One region of the Comamonas aquatica genome, then DNA from elsewhere that is predicted to be linked to it. Evidence: predicted binding sites of a transcription regulator. Region 1 holds the regulator's gene; each other region holds the start of a gene.
The links. The regulator FNR, encoded in region 1, switches genes on or off when oxygen is low (the NO sensors DNR and NnrR bind a similar motif). The targets are predictions, from matches to a motif close to TTGATNNNNATCAA.
Positions count from the first base shown of each region.

Region 2: a site for FNR is predicted at 1,586-1,599, ahead of cydD (thiol reductant ABC exporter subunit CydD). Genes of this name have one in related genera too.
Region 3: a site for FNR is predicted at 3,752-3,765, ahead of KAQ61_RS10125 (OmpW/AlkL family protein). Genes of this name have one in related genera too.

Region 1 is NZ_CP072916.1:903,426-908,543, reverse strand. It holds gene KAQ61_RS04240 (sulfite exporter TauE/SafE family protein) at 1-458, opposite strand, end outside; gene hemN (oxygen-independent coproporphyrinogen III oxidase) at 464-1,843, opposite strand; gene fnr (fumarate/nitrate reduction transcriptional regulator Fnr) at 2,048-2,773, shown strand; gene KAQ61_RS04225 (hypothetical protein) at 2,844-3,149, opposite strand; gene KAQ61_RS04220 (FixH family protein) at 3,398-3,685, opposite strand; gene ccoG (cytochrome c oxidase accessory protein CcoG) at 3,761-5,118, opposite strand, start outside.
Region 2 is NZ_CP072916.1:2,284,314-2,289,431, reverse strand. It holds gene KAQ61_RS10885 (NAD(P)H-dependent flavin oxidoreductase) at 1-522, shown strand, start outside; gene KAQ61_RS10880 (hypothetical protein) at 787-1,116, shown strand; gene KAQ61_RS10875 (hypothetical protein) at 1,062-1,427, shown strand; gene cydD (thiol reductant ABC exporter subunit CydD) at 1,703-3,391, shown strand; gene cydC (thiol reductant ABC exporter subunit CydC) at 3,388-5,118, shown strand, end outside.
Region 3 is NZ_CP072916.1:2,128,243-2,133,360, reverse strand. It holds gene purL (phosphoribosylformylglycinamidine synthase) at 1-1,255, shown strand, start outside; gene KAQ61_RS10140 (hypothetical protein) at 1,377-1,613, opposite strand; gene KAQ61_RS10135 (rhodanese-like domain-containing protein) at 1,662-2,531, shown strand; gene KAQ61_RS10130 (DUF808 domain-containing protein) at 2,634-3,641, shown strand; gene KAQ61_RS10125 (OmpW/AlkL family protein) at 3,838-4,425, shown strand; gene KAQ61_RS10120 (LysR family transcriptional regulator substrate-binding protein) at 4,520-5,118, shown strand, end outside.

The DNA of each region.
Region 1 (5,118 bases):
GGCATCAGCGCCCACGCGATGCCCGCCAGCAGCCCCCCGCCGGGCAAAGCCAGCACGGGTTGGACCTTGGCCCAGGCCGCACGGCCTGCGCGCTCCAGCCATGCCGGCTGCTGCCCCTGAAACACCATGAGCAAGCCCCAGGCCAGAATCAGCAGATGCATCAGCACCCACACCGGGTGCAGCAAGGAGGTACGGTCAGAGAACCAGGCCACCTGCTCCATCGCCAGGGCGGCCACCGCCCCCAGCATGCCGTAACCCAGCAAACGCCCGGTGTGGAATTGCAGTGCCCCCCAGCCAGGCACGCCGCGGGGCGCTGCCGCAGCGGCGCCGGCATGCAGGCGCACGGCATGGGCTTGCCCCTGGATGACGGCATGGCAGGGTGCGGCACACATGGCAAGACAATGGGGCCCACCCACGAGCCCCATGAAAAATGCCGTCCAAAGCAGAGAAAGCGCCATAGGGATCAGATGATCCGCGAAAACCTGGCCCGGTTGCGATCTGCCTGCAAATAACGATCAAACACCAGGGCGACGCCGCGCACGAAGAACCAGCCCTTCTCGGTCACCTTGATGCAGTCGTCCTGGATTTCCACCAGGCCTTCTTCCTGCTGGCTTTCGAGTGCAGCGATTTCCGCCGCAAAATACTGCGGGAAGTCGATCAGCCATGCGTTGTTGATCGACTCGAACAGCACCTCGCCCTGGCACATGATGGTCATAATCACGGCGCGGCGGATCAAGTCATCGCGCGTCAACGCCAGACCACGCACCACGGGCAGGCGCCCCTGGTCCAGCAGGTCGTAATACTCTTCCAGCGTCTTGGCGTTCTGGCTGTAGGTGGCCCCCACGCGGCCGATCGCAGAAACCCCCAGCGCAATCAAATCGCAATCCGGCTGGGTGCTGTAGCCCTGGAAGTTGCGATGCAGGCGACCCTGGCGCTTGGCCACTGCCAGCGCATCCTCAGGCAAGGCAAAGTGATCCATGCCCACATACACGTAGCCCGCATCAATGAAACTGGCGATGGCCGCCGAGAGCATGTTCACCTTGTCTGGCGCAGGCGGCAAGTCCTGCTGCAGGATGCGGCGCTGGGCCTTGAAACGCTCAGGCAAGTGGGCATACGCATACAAGGCAATGCGATCCGGGCGCAGCTGTGCCACCTGCTGCAGCGTACGCGCAAACGATTGCGCGTTCTGCTTGGGCAGGCCATAGATCAGGTCCACATTGATGGACTGGAATCCGAGTTCGCGCGCAGCGGCCACCAGATCGAACACCTGCTCGGCGGGCTGCTCGCGGTGCACGGCCTTTTGCACATCGGGATCGAAGTCCTGCACGCCGAAACTCAGGCGGTTGAAGCCAACTTCCTTGAGCACAGCCAGGCGCTCGCGCGTCACCGTGCGCGGGTCCACCTCGATGGAATACTCGCCAGCAGGATCAAAGGCGAAACGCTCGCGCAGCATCTGCCACAGCTCACGCAACTCGTCATCGGACAGGAACGTGGGCGTTCCTCCGCCGACATGGAACTGGCTGACCACCTGCCCCCGCCCGCAGTGCTGCAGGTGCAGATCGACCTCGCGCTCCAGATAGCGCATGTACGTGGCCGCACGCTCATGGTGCTTGGTCACGATCTTGTTGCACGCGCAGTAATAGCACAGCGATTCGCAAAACGGGATGTGCACATACAGCGACATCGGCTGCTTGGCAGCCGCAGCGACTTTGCGTTGCTTCAGAGCCAAGATATAGTCGCTATCACCAAACGCTTCCACAAACCTGTCTGCTGTGGGGTAAGAGGTATAGCGTGGACCAGGTACGTCGTAACGACGCAGGAGTTCGGGTGTGACGACAGTCATGAATCTTTTTTCCTTGATTGTTAGACTGTGCACCAAGGGCCCGCAACCAACCTTGACGTGAATCAAGAGGTCTGCGATCAAGCAATGCCACAATTTTGACAAGCATCATTCACCGCAATCCCAGTTGTAACAGCTTCTTTTTTACCGACCTTTAACGCACCGCGTGACCCGCAAGAATGCCTGCACCACGCCGCGTCCGAGTACATGACCCCTCCAACCATCAAAGTAACCTGTTCCAACTGCAACCTGCGCGAGCTGTGCATGCCCGTGGGGCTGAGTGAGCAGCAGTTGCAGCGCATCGACGAAATTGTGGCCACCCGCCGCAAGGTCAAGCGCGGCGGCACCCTGTTCCGCAACGGGGAGCCCTTCACATCGCTGTATGCCATCCGCACAGGCTTTTTCAAGACCTGCGTGGCTACCGAAGATGGTCGCGACCAGGTGACAGGCTTCCAGATGGCCGGCGAGATCATTGGTCTGGATGGCATCGTGCATGACCACCACACCTGCGATGCAGTGGCCCTGGAAGATGCCGAAGTGTGTGTGATGCCGTTTGACGGGCTGGAGGAGGTGTCGCGCGAAGTGACGGCCCTGCAGACCCACGTGCACAAGGTCATGAGCCGCGAAATCGTGCGCGAGCACGGTGTGATGCTGCTGCTGGGCAGCATGCGCGCAGAGGAACGCTTGGCGGCCTTCATCCTGAATCTGGTGCAGCGTCTGCACGCACGCGGCTTCTCGTCGTCGGAGTTGGTGCTGCGCATGACGCGCGAAGAGATTGGCAGCTACCTGGGCCTGAAGCTGGAGACGGTCAGCCGCACTTTCTCGAAGTTCGTCGAAGAAGGCATGGTGGAGGTCAAACAGCGCCACGTGCGCATTCTGGATACCGCCGCGCTGCAACGCCTGGTCAACAGCCACCAAGACTGCAACAAATAACCACCTACCGCTGCCTCAGCGCAGGTCCACGAAAAAAGCCTTCCTGCATCAACAGGAAGGCTTTTTTCATTCACGCGTTGTTGGGATAGCAGGCCTGCAGCCGCTCGGGATCGCCGAGCCCGGCCGACGGCGCCTGGGCTTGGGCGTTGACCGCTGCGCTGGGCAGGGCCAGCACCATGGTCATCCAGCCGGCCACGGCGAAGACCGCCCAGAACGCAAAGAATGCCAGGGTGTAGATGGCCGTGCGCGACAGCTCCACCGCCTGCCCCATCCACAGCATGTCGTGCGGGTCAAACGCCGCGAAGACCAGCATCTCCATCACGCCGGCAGCCACAAAGGCCGGCCAGCCAATCCACATCCAGCGTCGTGTCCACATAAAAGCACTCCTTCGCAAGGGGTTGTAGATAAATTGTGTCCACAGGCGCAGCACCATGGTTGTGGGACAAACACTGAATAAAAAAACATAGCTGCCAGCGCTTGTTGTCACTGGATTTCAAATAGTTTTCTATTTAAAACCTAATGTTTGCATGCGCTAGCAGCTATGTTTTTAGCCAACCACCTCCGCGCTGTCATGGGCCACCCCTGCCGCCGAGAGCAGCGCAGGCAGCCTGTCAGCGCGCTGCATCACTTGGGTGCCAGGTTGGGCAGGTCGTCCGCAGGGGTGGCGGCATGGTTGCGCACCACGTGGGCGGGTGCATGGCTTTTGTCCGGGTTGCGCAGTTGCTCGTTGATGTTCACGCCCTTCTGGTAATAGTCGGGGTCCACGACGGGATCTGCGCCACGCGTGGCAATCACCAGGGTGGCAATGCCCGCCACCACCACGATGGCAGGACCCGCCACCACCAGCCACACATGACCGAACTTCCACCAGGGACCGGTCGAGACTTCGGGCTTCATTTCAGCTTGAGACATCCTAGACTTTCTGAGAAATAAACAAACACCGCGCACAGCGCCCGAGGGCACCGTGCGCCAGACCCACATCCACGCTCAACGCGGCACCAGGAACACGGATTTTTCGGACACCCGGCCCTCACCGCTGCGCGCATCGATGTCGAACACGATGTGGTGCGAGCCGGGCTCTGCCGCACCGTAGGGAATCTGCACCCGCACGGCCACGCCGCGCGTCTGGGCGGGCAGCACTTCGACCTCGCCACCCTCGACCAGCTCGATCCCGTTGAGACCGTGCACCTGCACATGGTAGGTCTGGGCGGCCTCGGTGGCATTCATGACCTGCAGCCGATAGACATTTTCCAGCTTGCCGCCCGCCACGATCCGGGCCAGCGAGGCGCGGTCGCGGATCACGTCCACCTTCAACGGCTCGCGCAGCGCCATGCTCACCACCATCGCCACCGACAGGCCGACCAGGACGGCCCCATAAATCAGCACCCGAGGGCGGGCGATGCGCCGCAGGATCTGGGAGCGCGGCCAGCGCTGGGTGACAGCGTTTTGCGTCGTCAAGCGAATCAGGCCCCGCGGGTAATGCATGTTGTCCATCACGTTGTTGCACGCATCAATGCACAAGCCACAGCCGATGCACTCGTACTGCAGACCGTTGCGGATGTCGATGCCCACCGGGCAGACCTGGACGCAGAGCTTGCAGTCGATGCAGTCGCCCAACCCCTGGGCCTTGTAATCCGCATCCTTCTTGCGAGGACCGCGCGCTTCGCCGCGCACAGTGTCATAGCTGACCACCAGCGTGTCCTTGTCAAACATCGCGCTCTGGAAGCGCGCGTAGGGGCACATGTACTTGCAGACCTGCTCGCGCATGTAGCCGGCATTGCCATAGGTGGCGAAACCGTAGAACAGCACCCAGAAGATCTGCCAGCCACCTTGCAGGGCCAGCAGTTCGCTGCCCAGCTCGCGGATGGGCACAAAGTAGCCCACGAAGGTGAAGCCCGTCCACAAGGCAAACACCACCCACAGCAACTGCTTGAGCGATTTTTTCCAGACCTTCTCCCAGGTCCAGCCGGCCTGGTCCAGACGGATGCGCGCACTGCGATCGCCTTCGACCTTGTGCTCGATCCACATGAAGATTTCCGTGTAGACCGTCTGCGGACAGGTGAAGCCGCACCACAGGCGCCCGGCCACGGCCGTGAACAGGAACAGGGCCAACGCACTGATGATCAGCAGCCCCGTGAGGTAGATGAAGTCCTGCGGGTACAGCACGTAGCCGAACAGGTAAAAGCGCCGCGCGCCCAGATCGAACAGCACCATCTGACGCTGCCCCCAATCCAGCCAGGGCAGGCCGTAGAACAGCAGCTGCGTGGCCCACACCATCAGCCAGCGCCAGCGCATGAAAGTCCCGCTGATGGAACGCGGATAGATTTTCTTATGCGCTTCGTAAA
Region 2 (5,118 bases), 1.4 Mb from region 1:
CTGATCGCCGTGGCGGCGGGGGCTGGCGGCCATGCCGGCGTGAAAAGCCCGTTTGCCCTGATCCAGGAAATCCGCCAATGGTTTGATGGTCCGCTGGCGCTGTCGGGCTCGATGGCATCGGGCGGTGCCATCCTGGCCGCCCAGGCGATGGGGGCGGACTTTGCCTACATCGGCTCGGCCTTCATCGCCACCGAGGAGGCCCGTGCCGCCGAGGAGTACAAGCAGGCCATCGTGGCGTGCAACTCGGACGACGTGGTGTATTCCAACCTGTTCACCGGCGTGCACGGCAACTACCTGGCGCCGTCGATCCGCGCAGCCGGCCTGGACCCGGACAACCTGCCGGTGTCGGACCCCAGCGCCATGAACTTTGGCTCGGGCCGCACCAAGGCCTGGAAGGACATCTGGGGCTGCGGCCAGGGCATTGGCGCCATCGACAAAGTGCTGCCTGCGGCCGAGCTGATCGCGCGTTTCAAGCGGGAATACCAGGAAGCCCGCCAACGCCTGCAACTGGCCACGACCTGACCCCTGGGCTGCCTCCCATCGGGGACTGGAAGCGCAGGACATAGAAAGTTACAATTCGGGCGCCTCGATAGGCCATGGTCTGCCGTGCCCAGCCCCTGTGTGCCAGGCTATCTTCTGCGAAGTGGGCGGTCTGTACCACAGGGGCTTGTCTTTTTTCAGTGCGCTCTCGCGTGCGCTGTTTTGTGAATTTTTTATGCAATTGACATCCTTCGGCGCCGTGGCGCTGGCATCGCCGGCCCTAGCCGCCGAATCCACCCCCAGACGGTGACCGCCCTGGGCCTGAAGTCCATCGTCCAGATCGATGTCAAGTCCATGGAAGCCCTCAACGCCTACCTGCGCCCAGCGCGGTCCTTCCCTGGCCAGGGGGATTTCATCAACGTTGCCGAGATGCAGGAGGTCGACCGGGACTATCCCAAGGACCTGGCCGCGACCTTCCTGGAAAACGTCCGCCTGAGCGATGCCGACAAGCAGGCGCTGGAACCTGCCGCGGTGCAGCTGTTTGCCAACGTGCGCGATTCGCAAAAGCGCATCACCTCTACTTGGGCAAGCCCCAGAACGTCACCGAGGGCGTGCACCCGGCGATGGTGGCCGTGAACGTGCCCTTCAACTGCCTGGCGCCCAATCCGCCAGAGAAGATCGTGGCCTTCCTGCAGCGCGCCGGTGTCGCCCAGCGGGACCTGCAGCAGTACCGCGAGCAGGTGCAGGCCCTGGCCAAGGGCTTTGAGGCCGCCCCGCTGACCCAGGCCGGGGAAGGTGAGCTGCCGCTGGCCGCCGAGAAGAAGAAAAAGCCCCTGGTGTGGCAGAACAACTTCCGCGCAAAAGCATCGACGTCACGCCCCTGCAGTACTGCGCCACGCGGCCAAGCACGGCCCCTGCGATGGCTACGCATGGCAACCATGCGCTGAACGCGGCAGACCATGCGGCGCACCGCGTGTGTGACATCGCTGCGGCATGCCGCCATCACCCAACAGCGCCTTTCGGGGAGTTTTTTTTTGACCTGCGCACCACGGGGGCTTGGTGTAGGTCATGACACGGCCATTACCCCTCTTGCTATTTGGGTGATTTGATGGAAATCAACGCCGCAGTGTTTCACTCGACTACCTGAGCCCGTGTGGAAGTTGTTCTGCAGAAACCCTAGCATCTGCACAAATTTCAGTAAATACTGAAAATTCGGAATCAAATGGAATCCACTGACTTCGATCAAACGGCAAGCAAGCCCCGCGCCCAGCGTCGCCGTCCCGACCGCGGTACCGCGTGGTCGGTCGTGGCCTCGCTGTTGTGGCTGCCGCAGGCGGCATTGCTGGCCACCGCCGTGCAGTGGATGGCCACAGGCCGTGCCGCCGAGGTGGGTGGGTTGGCGCTGGGTCTGCTGGTGCTGGGTGCGGCCAAGGCCTGGTGCGAGGGCCATGGCATGCGCTTGAGCTTTGAGGCTGCCCGGGCCCAGGTGGACACCCTGCGGGCCCAGGTGGTGCAAGCGCTGGCCAGCAGCTCGCCCCTGGACACACGGCGCGTGCCGTCGGGCCAGGCCGCCAGCGCCGTGGCCGAACAGGCGGAGGCGATTGTGCCCTGGCTGTCGCGCTACCAGACCGCGATGTGGCGCACCCGGGTGCTGCCGCTGGTGATTGCTGCCGTGGTGGCCTGGCAATCCTGGGTGGCGGCGCTGATCCTGGTGGTGGCAGCGCCCTTGATTCCCCTGTTCATGGCCATTGTGGGCTGGCGTGCCCAGGTGGCCAGCCAGGAGCAGATGGTGCAGCTGGGTCAGATGAACGGTTTTCTGCTGGACCGCCTGCGCGGCCTGACCACGCTGCGCGCCCTGGGCGCGGTCGATGCTACGGCCCGGCGGCTGCGTGCACATGCCGAATCCCTGCGCCAGCGCACCCTGCGCGTGCTGCGCATCGCCTTCCTGTCCTCGGCCGTGCTGGAGCTGTTTTCGGCGCTGGGCGTGGCCATGGTGGCCGTGTACGTGGGCTTTCACCTGCTGGGCTATCTGGAGTTCGGCACCTGGCACGGCCGCCTGAACCTGGGGCAGGCCCTGTTCGTGTTGCTGCTGGCGCCCAGCTTTTTCGAGCCGCTGCGCGAACTGGCAGCCGTGTGGCACGACCGCGCCGCCGGCGAGGCCGCAGTGCAGACCCTGCAGGACATGGCCCGTGAGGCCCAGCCCTTGCCCGGGGCGCTGGCGGCCCACGCGCCCCAGGTCCCCGGGGCGCGGCAGGACGCAGCGCGGGTGACGCTGCACAACGTGCACATCCAGGCGCCGGGTGTCGCCGCTTCGGCCGCACCGGTGCACCTGGACATACAGCCGGGCGAACATGTTGCCCTGTGGGGGGCTAGTGGCAGCGGCAAGTCGGTGCTGCTGGCGCAGATCGCCGGCCTGCTGCCCACCCACCAGGGGCAGGTGCGGGTGGATGGCGTGCCCATAGAGGACTGCAACGCAGCGACATTGCGCCAACGCATGGCCTGGATGGGCCAGCACCCGCATGTGTTTGCGGGTTCGGCCGCCCGCAACATCCGCCTGGACCGTCCCGACGTGGCCGAGGCCGACGTGGCCACAGCCATGCAGGCCGCAGGCCTGGGGGCCGTGCTGCAGGCGCGCCCCATCAGCAGCCTGGGGGAAGGCGGGCAGGGCCTGTCGGGCGGCGAAGCCGTGCGCCTGGCGCTGGCGCGCCTGGCCGTGGCGGCGCCCCAGGCCGGGGTGCTGCTGGTGGATGAACCCACGGCCCACCTGGATCCGATGACGGCCTCGCAGGTCATGCAGGCCTTGCTGCAGCTGGCCCAGGGGCGCACCCTGATCGTGGCCACCCACGACCCAGTGCTGGCGGCGCGCATGGACCGGGTGGTGCCGGTGCAGGGCGCGGAGGTACTGGCATGAAGGCATCCCGCAGCAGCACACGCGCCATGCTGGTGGCGCTGGCGGCCATGGCGCCGCGCCACCTGTGGCTGGGGGGCATGGCCCTGGCCAGCTTGACCGTGCTGATGGGCATGGCGCTGCTGGGCCTGTCCGGCTGGTTCATTGCCGCCACGGCGCTGGCCGGGCTGGTGCCGGCCACTGCCCTGGTGTTTGACGTCTTCATGCCCAGTGCTGGCATCCGCTTGCTGGCCCTGGGGCGCACCGGGGCGCGCTATGGCGAGCGCCTGGTCACGCACGATGCCACGCTGGCCGTGCTGGCGGCGCTGCGCGAGCGCCTGTTCCGCAGCTGGGCCCCGGCCGGTGCTGCGTGGCAGCTGTGCCTGCGGCCCGCACGCTGGCTGCAGCGCCTGACCAGCGATGTGGACGCGCTGGACAGCCTGTACCTACGCCTGGCCGTGCCCCTGGTGTCGGCCTGCGCGGCCGCGCTGCTGGCGGCCGTGGTGCTGGGCACCATGCACGCGGGCCTGGGCCTGCTGCTGGGCCTGTGGCTGCTACTGACGGGCATGGCGATTGCCGCCGTGCTGGCCCTGCGTGCCCGCCGCCCGGCCTTGCGCCGTGCGGCCGCCCTGGAGCGCCTGCGCACCCAGGCCGTGGACCTGGTGGCCGGCCAGACCGAGCTGTTGATGGCCGGCCGCCTGCCGGCGCAATGTGCCCGCCTGGCGGCCACGGAGCGCAGCGTGGCCCAGGCCGACCGCCAGCTCAACCGCCTGGAAGCCCGGGCCAGCATGGCCTTTGGCATGGCCAGCACGCTGACCCTGGTGGGCGTGCTGCTGGCGGTGGGCTGGCTGGTCGAGCAGGGCGTGGTGGGGGCGCCGGGGGCGGCCCTGGCCCTGCTGGTGGCCCTGGCTGCGATGGAGCCTTTCGCCGCCTTGCGCCGTGGCGCGGTGGAAGCCGGTCGTACCTGGTTGTCCATCAAACGGCTGGCACCCCAGGTGGTGCAAGCGCCAGTAGCTATCGAAATCAAAGTGACTGAACCACCGCCAGGCTGTGCCGTGCGGCTGCAGCAGGCGGCGGCCCAGCACCGCGGCAGCCCGCACCGGGCGCTGGCGGCCATGGATCTGCAGATTCCCGTGGGCACCCAGGTGGCGCTGATCGGCGCCAGCGGTGCCGGCAAGAGCACGCTGCTGTCGCTGATCGCCGGCGAGCTGCCCGCCGTGCACGGCCAGGTGCTGGCCCAGCCCTGCACCTGGCTGACCCAGCGCACCGAGCTGTTCCAGGACAGCCTGCGCGACAACCTGCGCTTGGCCCAGCCGGACGCCAGCGATGCCCAGCTGTGGCAAGCGCTGGAGGATGCCGGCCTGGCCGCCGATGTGCGCGCCCTGCCCCAAGGGCTGGACACGCGCCTGGGAGAGGGCGGCTTGGGCTTGTCCGGCGGGCAGGCCCGCCGCCTGGCACTGGCGCGGCTGCTGCTGCACCCCGCTGCGTGCTGGCTGCTGGATGAGCCCACCGAAGGATTGGATGCCGCCACGGCCCGGGACGTGCTGCAACGCCTGCGCCAGCAGATGCACGGGCACACCGTGATCGTTGCGACCCACTGGCGCAGAGAGGCTGAAACAGCGGACCGTCTGCTCTGGGTGGAGGGGGGCCGCTTGCTGGCAGAGGCCCGGCGCGGCACGACGGATTTCGACAAGCTGCTGGGCCGGCTGCGCGAGGACGCAGCGGTGGTGGCAGCACCTGCAACGGCCAAG
Region 3 (5,118 bases), 1.2 Mb from region 1:
CATGCTGATCACCGAAGGCGACGGCATCAGCGACAGCCGCATGGACAGCGGCGAGGGCAAGAACTGGGGCAAGCAGGTGGCTGGCCGCCGCGAGGACCTGACGCTGCGCGCGCTGTTCAACGAAGAGCTGGGCGTGGTGCTGCAGATCCGCACCGCCGACCGCGCCGAAGTCATGCACGTTCTGCGTGAGCACGGCCTGATCCAGTGCAGCCACACCATCGGCAAGACCCGCCCCGCATCGTCCCCCGTGGACGCCGGCAAGGGCGAGCTGCAAGTGTGGCGCGACGCGAACAAGGTGTTTGGCGCGACATTGAGCGACCTGCACCAGGTCTGGGACGCCGTGAGCTGGAAGATCTGCCAGCAGCGCGACAACCCCGTGTGTGCCGACAGCGAACACGCCGCCGCCGGTGAGCCCACCGACCCCGGCATGCACGTGCACCTGACGTTCGACCCCCAGGACAACGTGGCGGCGCCCTTCATCAACGTGGCCGCCAAGCCCCGCGTGGCCGTGCTGCGCGAGCAGGGCGTGAACTCGCACGTGGAAATGGCCTACGCCTTCACCGAGGCCGGTTTTGACGCCTTCGACGTGCACATGAGCGACTTGCAGGCCGGCCGCGCAGAGTTGAAGAACTTTGCTGGTGTGGTCGCCTGTGGCGGTTTCAGCTACGGCGACACCCTGGGTGCGGGCATTGGCTGGGCGCGTTCCATCACCTTCAACGACCGCCTGTCCGAGCAGTTCCAGACCTTCTTTGGCCGTCAGGACACCTTCGGTCTTGGCGTGTGCAACGGCTGCCAGATGTTTGCCGAGCTGGCCGACATCATCCCCGGCGCACAGGACTGGCCACGCTTCACGCAGAACCAGAGCAACCGCTTCGAGGCGCGCCTGTCCATGGTGGAAGTGCTGGAGTCGCCCTCCATCTTCCTGCAGGGCATGGCCGGTTCGCGCCTGCCGATTGCCGTGGCGCACGGCGAGGGCTATGCCAACTTCCAGTTCCGTGGGAATGCAGACCAAGTCGTGAAGGCCATGCGCTATGTGGACAACCACGGCCAGCCGACCGAGCAGTATCCGTTCAATCCCAACGGCTCGGCCGGTGGCCTGACGGCAGTGACCACGGCCGATGGCCGCTTCACGGCCATGATGCCCCACCCCGAGCGCGTGTTCCGCAACGTGCAGATGAGCTGGACCTCGGGCGACAAGTCCGCCTTCAGCCCCTGGATGCGCGTCTGGCGCAACGCCCGCAAGTGGTTGGGTTGATGGCCACCGCAAGCTGCTAGGCAGCTTGCGCGCTTGGCACACGAGGCTCTGCGCAGGCAGGGCCTTTTTTTATGGACACTGAATCAAAAAGAGAGCGTGCTGCGCTGGTCATTCAAGCACTTCAAGCCTGAATGGCGTTGAACAGCAGATTGGGGCAGCGCAAGCTGCTCTCTTTTTTAAATTGCAACCTGGGCAACACCGGACCCAGCCAGCGCAGCAGGGCCAGCATGCCTGCCAATACATTGGTGGGTGGACTGCCGGCGGCGCAGCACGGGGTGACGACCTGGTGCAGGCCCAGCCATGTCCACGGCGGCGATGCGGTGGCGCAGGCCCGGCGCCCCTCTATGATGGCGGCCACAGCGCAGGCGCAGTCTTCGTGCCCGCGGGTTCTTCTTTCACCATGTGTATGCAAACCTCTTCTTCCTGGGTCCTGAAGGCGTTGGCCTTGTCGTCCGTGCTGCTCACTTCGGGCTGTGCCTATGTCCAAGGCTGGTATGGCGGCGGCAAGAGCACGGCCCCCACCGTGGCCAAGGCCGCACCGGCGCAGCCCCTGTACGCCCCCGTGCGCCATTACGCGGGTGACATCAGCGCGGCCCGGGCTTATGTGGGTACGCAATTGCCGGCCAGCCAGCGCATGGCGCTGATCGATGTGCGCGATGCCACGGAATACCGCCTGGGCCACCCCGAGGGGGCGCGCCACCTGCCGTTTCCGCGCCTGTACCAGCAGTGCCAGCCCCACCCGTTTGGTGCAGCCGAGGCACAGATCCGTTCGGACGATGGCAGCCAATGCCGCTATGGCGCAGTCCCGGGCACCGAGGTGCGCGTCAGCGCGGCGGACTTCTGGCAGGCCGTGCAGGCGGTGCTGCCCTACAAGGATGCCCCAGTGGCCGTGCTGTGCCGCACGGGCGCCTGCGCGGCCGAGGCGGCCAATGTGCTGGCGCGGCCCGACCTGCTGGTCGATCAGCGCTGGGCCGGCCAGGGCTATACCGAGGTGTATGTGATCCGCGAAGGCTTTGTCGGCGAACCGCTGGTGGCCGTGGATGCCGCGAGTGGCCGCGTGCTCAGCACGGACAAGAAGGGCGACAAGCTCAAGCTGGACGGCGTAGGCGGCAGCTTCTACGGCGTGGCGCCGGTGGCGCTGGATGTCAACAAGGACGGCAAGCTCACCGAGGCCGACCGGGGCGGCTGGCGCAACTTCCTGGGCCTGCCGTATGCGGTCAGCATGCATCCCAACCTGCTGAGCGACACGGCCCAGGCGTATTACGACAAGCCCTGAGTCCCGCAGCCGCCAGCCTGTGGCGGGGCGGCTGCTATGTTTTGAAGATTCACGTCATGCCGCGCAAGCAAGCGTGCGGCGGACATTCACCAAGGAGTCGAGATGGCCGGTGCTGGACTGTTGATGCTGCTGGATGACATTGCCGCCGTGTTGGACGACGTGGCCCTGATGAGCAAGGTGGCCGCGCGCAAATCGGCCGCCATGGCCGACGACGTGGCGGGCATGACCAAGGTGGCCATGCAAAAGACCGCGGGCGTGCTGGGCGATGACCTGGCCCTGAACGCCGAGCAGGTGACCGGCGTGCGCACCCACCGCGAACTGCCCGTGGTCTGGGGCGTGGCCAAGGGATCGCTGCTCAACAAGGTGATCCTGGTGCCTGCCTTCTTGCTGATCAGCGCCTTCATGCCCTGGCTGATCACCCCGTTGCTGATGGTGGGCGGCGCCTTCCTGTGCTTTGAAGGGGTGGAGAAGATCTTGCACACCCTGCACCAGCGCCGCAACGGCCACGATCCCGTGCAGGAGGCCCAGGAAGCCCAGGCCCAGGGCGTGGCGCAGTCCTCGGTGCGTGAGGCCAAGCAGCGTGGCATGGACGCCGCAGACTATGAGCAGCAAAAGATCAAAGGTGCCATCCGCACGGACTTCATCCTCTCGGCCGAAATCCTGGCGATTGCGCTGAGCACCGTGGCCAACGAGCCGCTGGTCAAGCAGTTCAGCGTGCTGGTGGCTGTGTCGCTGGCCATCACCGTGTTCGTGTATGGCCTGGTGGCCTGCATTGTGCGCATGGACGATGTTGGCAACGCCTGGATGTCCAAGGACCGTGCCAGCCTGCAGGCCCTGGGCCGCGGCCTGATTGCCTTCACCCCCTGGCTGATGAAGGGCCTGTCGATCGTGGGCACGGCGGCCATGTTCCTGGTGGGCGGTAGTCTGCTGGTCCACGGCCTGCGGCCAATCCAGGCCTGGCTGGATGCCAGCATTGCCCCGCTGGGTGGCGTCGTGGCCTTGCTGGTGCCGCTGCTGGTCCATGTCGGGGTGGGCGCCTTCATTGGCGGGGTGATCGTGGTGCTGGTGCAAGCAGTGCAGCGCCTGCGCGGCACTGCGGACGCGCACTAGTCCCTGGGGCACCGTGCATGGCCTATGACAGTGGGTGTGTGTTGCTGTGGCAGGGTTTGTTGCTCAATTCCAACATTTCAGCAAACTCTGAAATCGCGCTGGTGGCCGGGTTGACCTAAGGCAAACCCCAGGGTGGGGCGCAGTGATGCAATGGCTGTCACGGGGGTTGTCCCCGGACTTTGACCAAACACCTACTATGAAAAAGACTCTGCTGGCCGTGGCCGCTCTGTGTGCAATGACTTCCGGTGCTGCCATGGCGCAGCAGCAAGATGGCAAGTGGCAAGTGCGCGTGCGCGCTGTGCACCTGGAAAGCGACAACGGCGGTGCTGCCGGTGCTGCTGGCGTTAGCATCAACGACAAGGTGATTCCTGAGCTGGACATCAGCTACTACTTCACCCCCAACTTCGCCGCAGAACTGGTCCTGACCTACCCTCAAAAGCAGGACGTGCGACTGAATGGCGCCAAGATTGGTTCGCTGAAACACCTGCCTCCCAGCCTGATGGCCCAGTACCACTTCACCAACTTTGGCGCTTTCAAGCCTTACTTGGGTGCAGGTATCAACTACACACGCTTCTCGAATGTTGACCTGCCCGCTGGCCTGGATGTGAAGCGCAACAGCTGGGGCGGTGCTCTGCAAGTCGGTTTTGACTATGCGCTGGACAAGAACTGGTCGCTGAACTTCGACGTGAAGAAGGTGTATATCGACACGACCATCAACAACGGCATCGGCAAGTTCAAGATTGACCCCATCCTGGTGGGCGTGGGCGTTGGCTACCGCTTCTAAATTTCCTGCTCTCTCCAAGGGCTTCCAACCGCTGCCATGGCAGCGGTTTTTTTATGCCTGCAACCCTGGGGCATTAGAGTGACGCCACCAGGGCGTGGGCCATCAGGCGCAAACCGCTCAGCACCCACAGGTCACAGATGCGCCGGCGCAAGGCCATCGGCGACACCTACAGTGCCAGGCCAGCAGGGGCACGGTGCACATCGGCTGCGCCACGGCGGCCAGCCTGTTCATCATGCCGCGGGTGATGGCGCAATTGCTGGTCAGTGCGATGAAGCTCACGGTCCATGTGCACGAGGGGGAAACCGGCTACCTGCTCCAGCGTCTGCGCGAGCGCAGCCAGGACCTGGTGATCTGCCGCAGCCAGTTTGCGGCGCCGGAGCTGCAGAACCAGGAGGTGATGAACGAACCCTTGCGGGTGGCCTTGCCGCCGCAGCATCCCTTGTGCGGGCAGACCCAGATTGCCTTGGGGGCGTTGCGCGCAGAGCGCTTTTTGCTGCACAGCTCGCTGCTGGGCACCGGCATTTCGGACATGCTGCTGCGCGCCTGCCAGGAAGCCGGGTTCACGCCGGAAGTGGCCTACTGGGGGGTGGAGACTTTGCCCATGCTGTTGATGGTGCAAAAGGGTCTGGGCGTGGCCTTTGCCCTCGACAGCTTTGCCCAGCTGGGCATGCAGGGCCTGCCCATGCTGGTGCC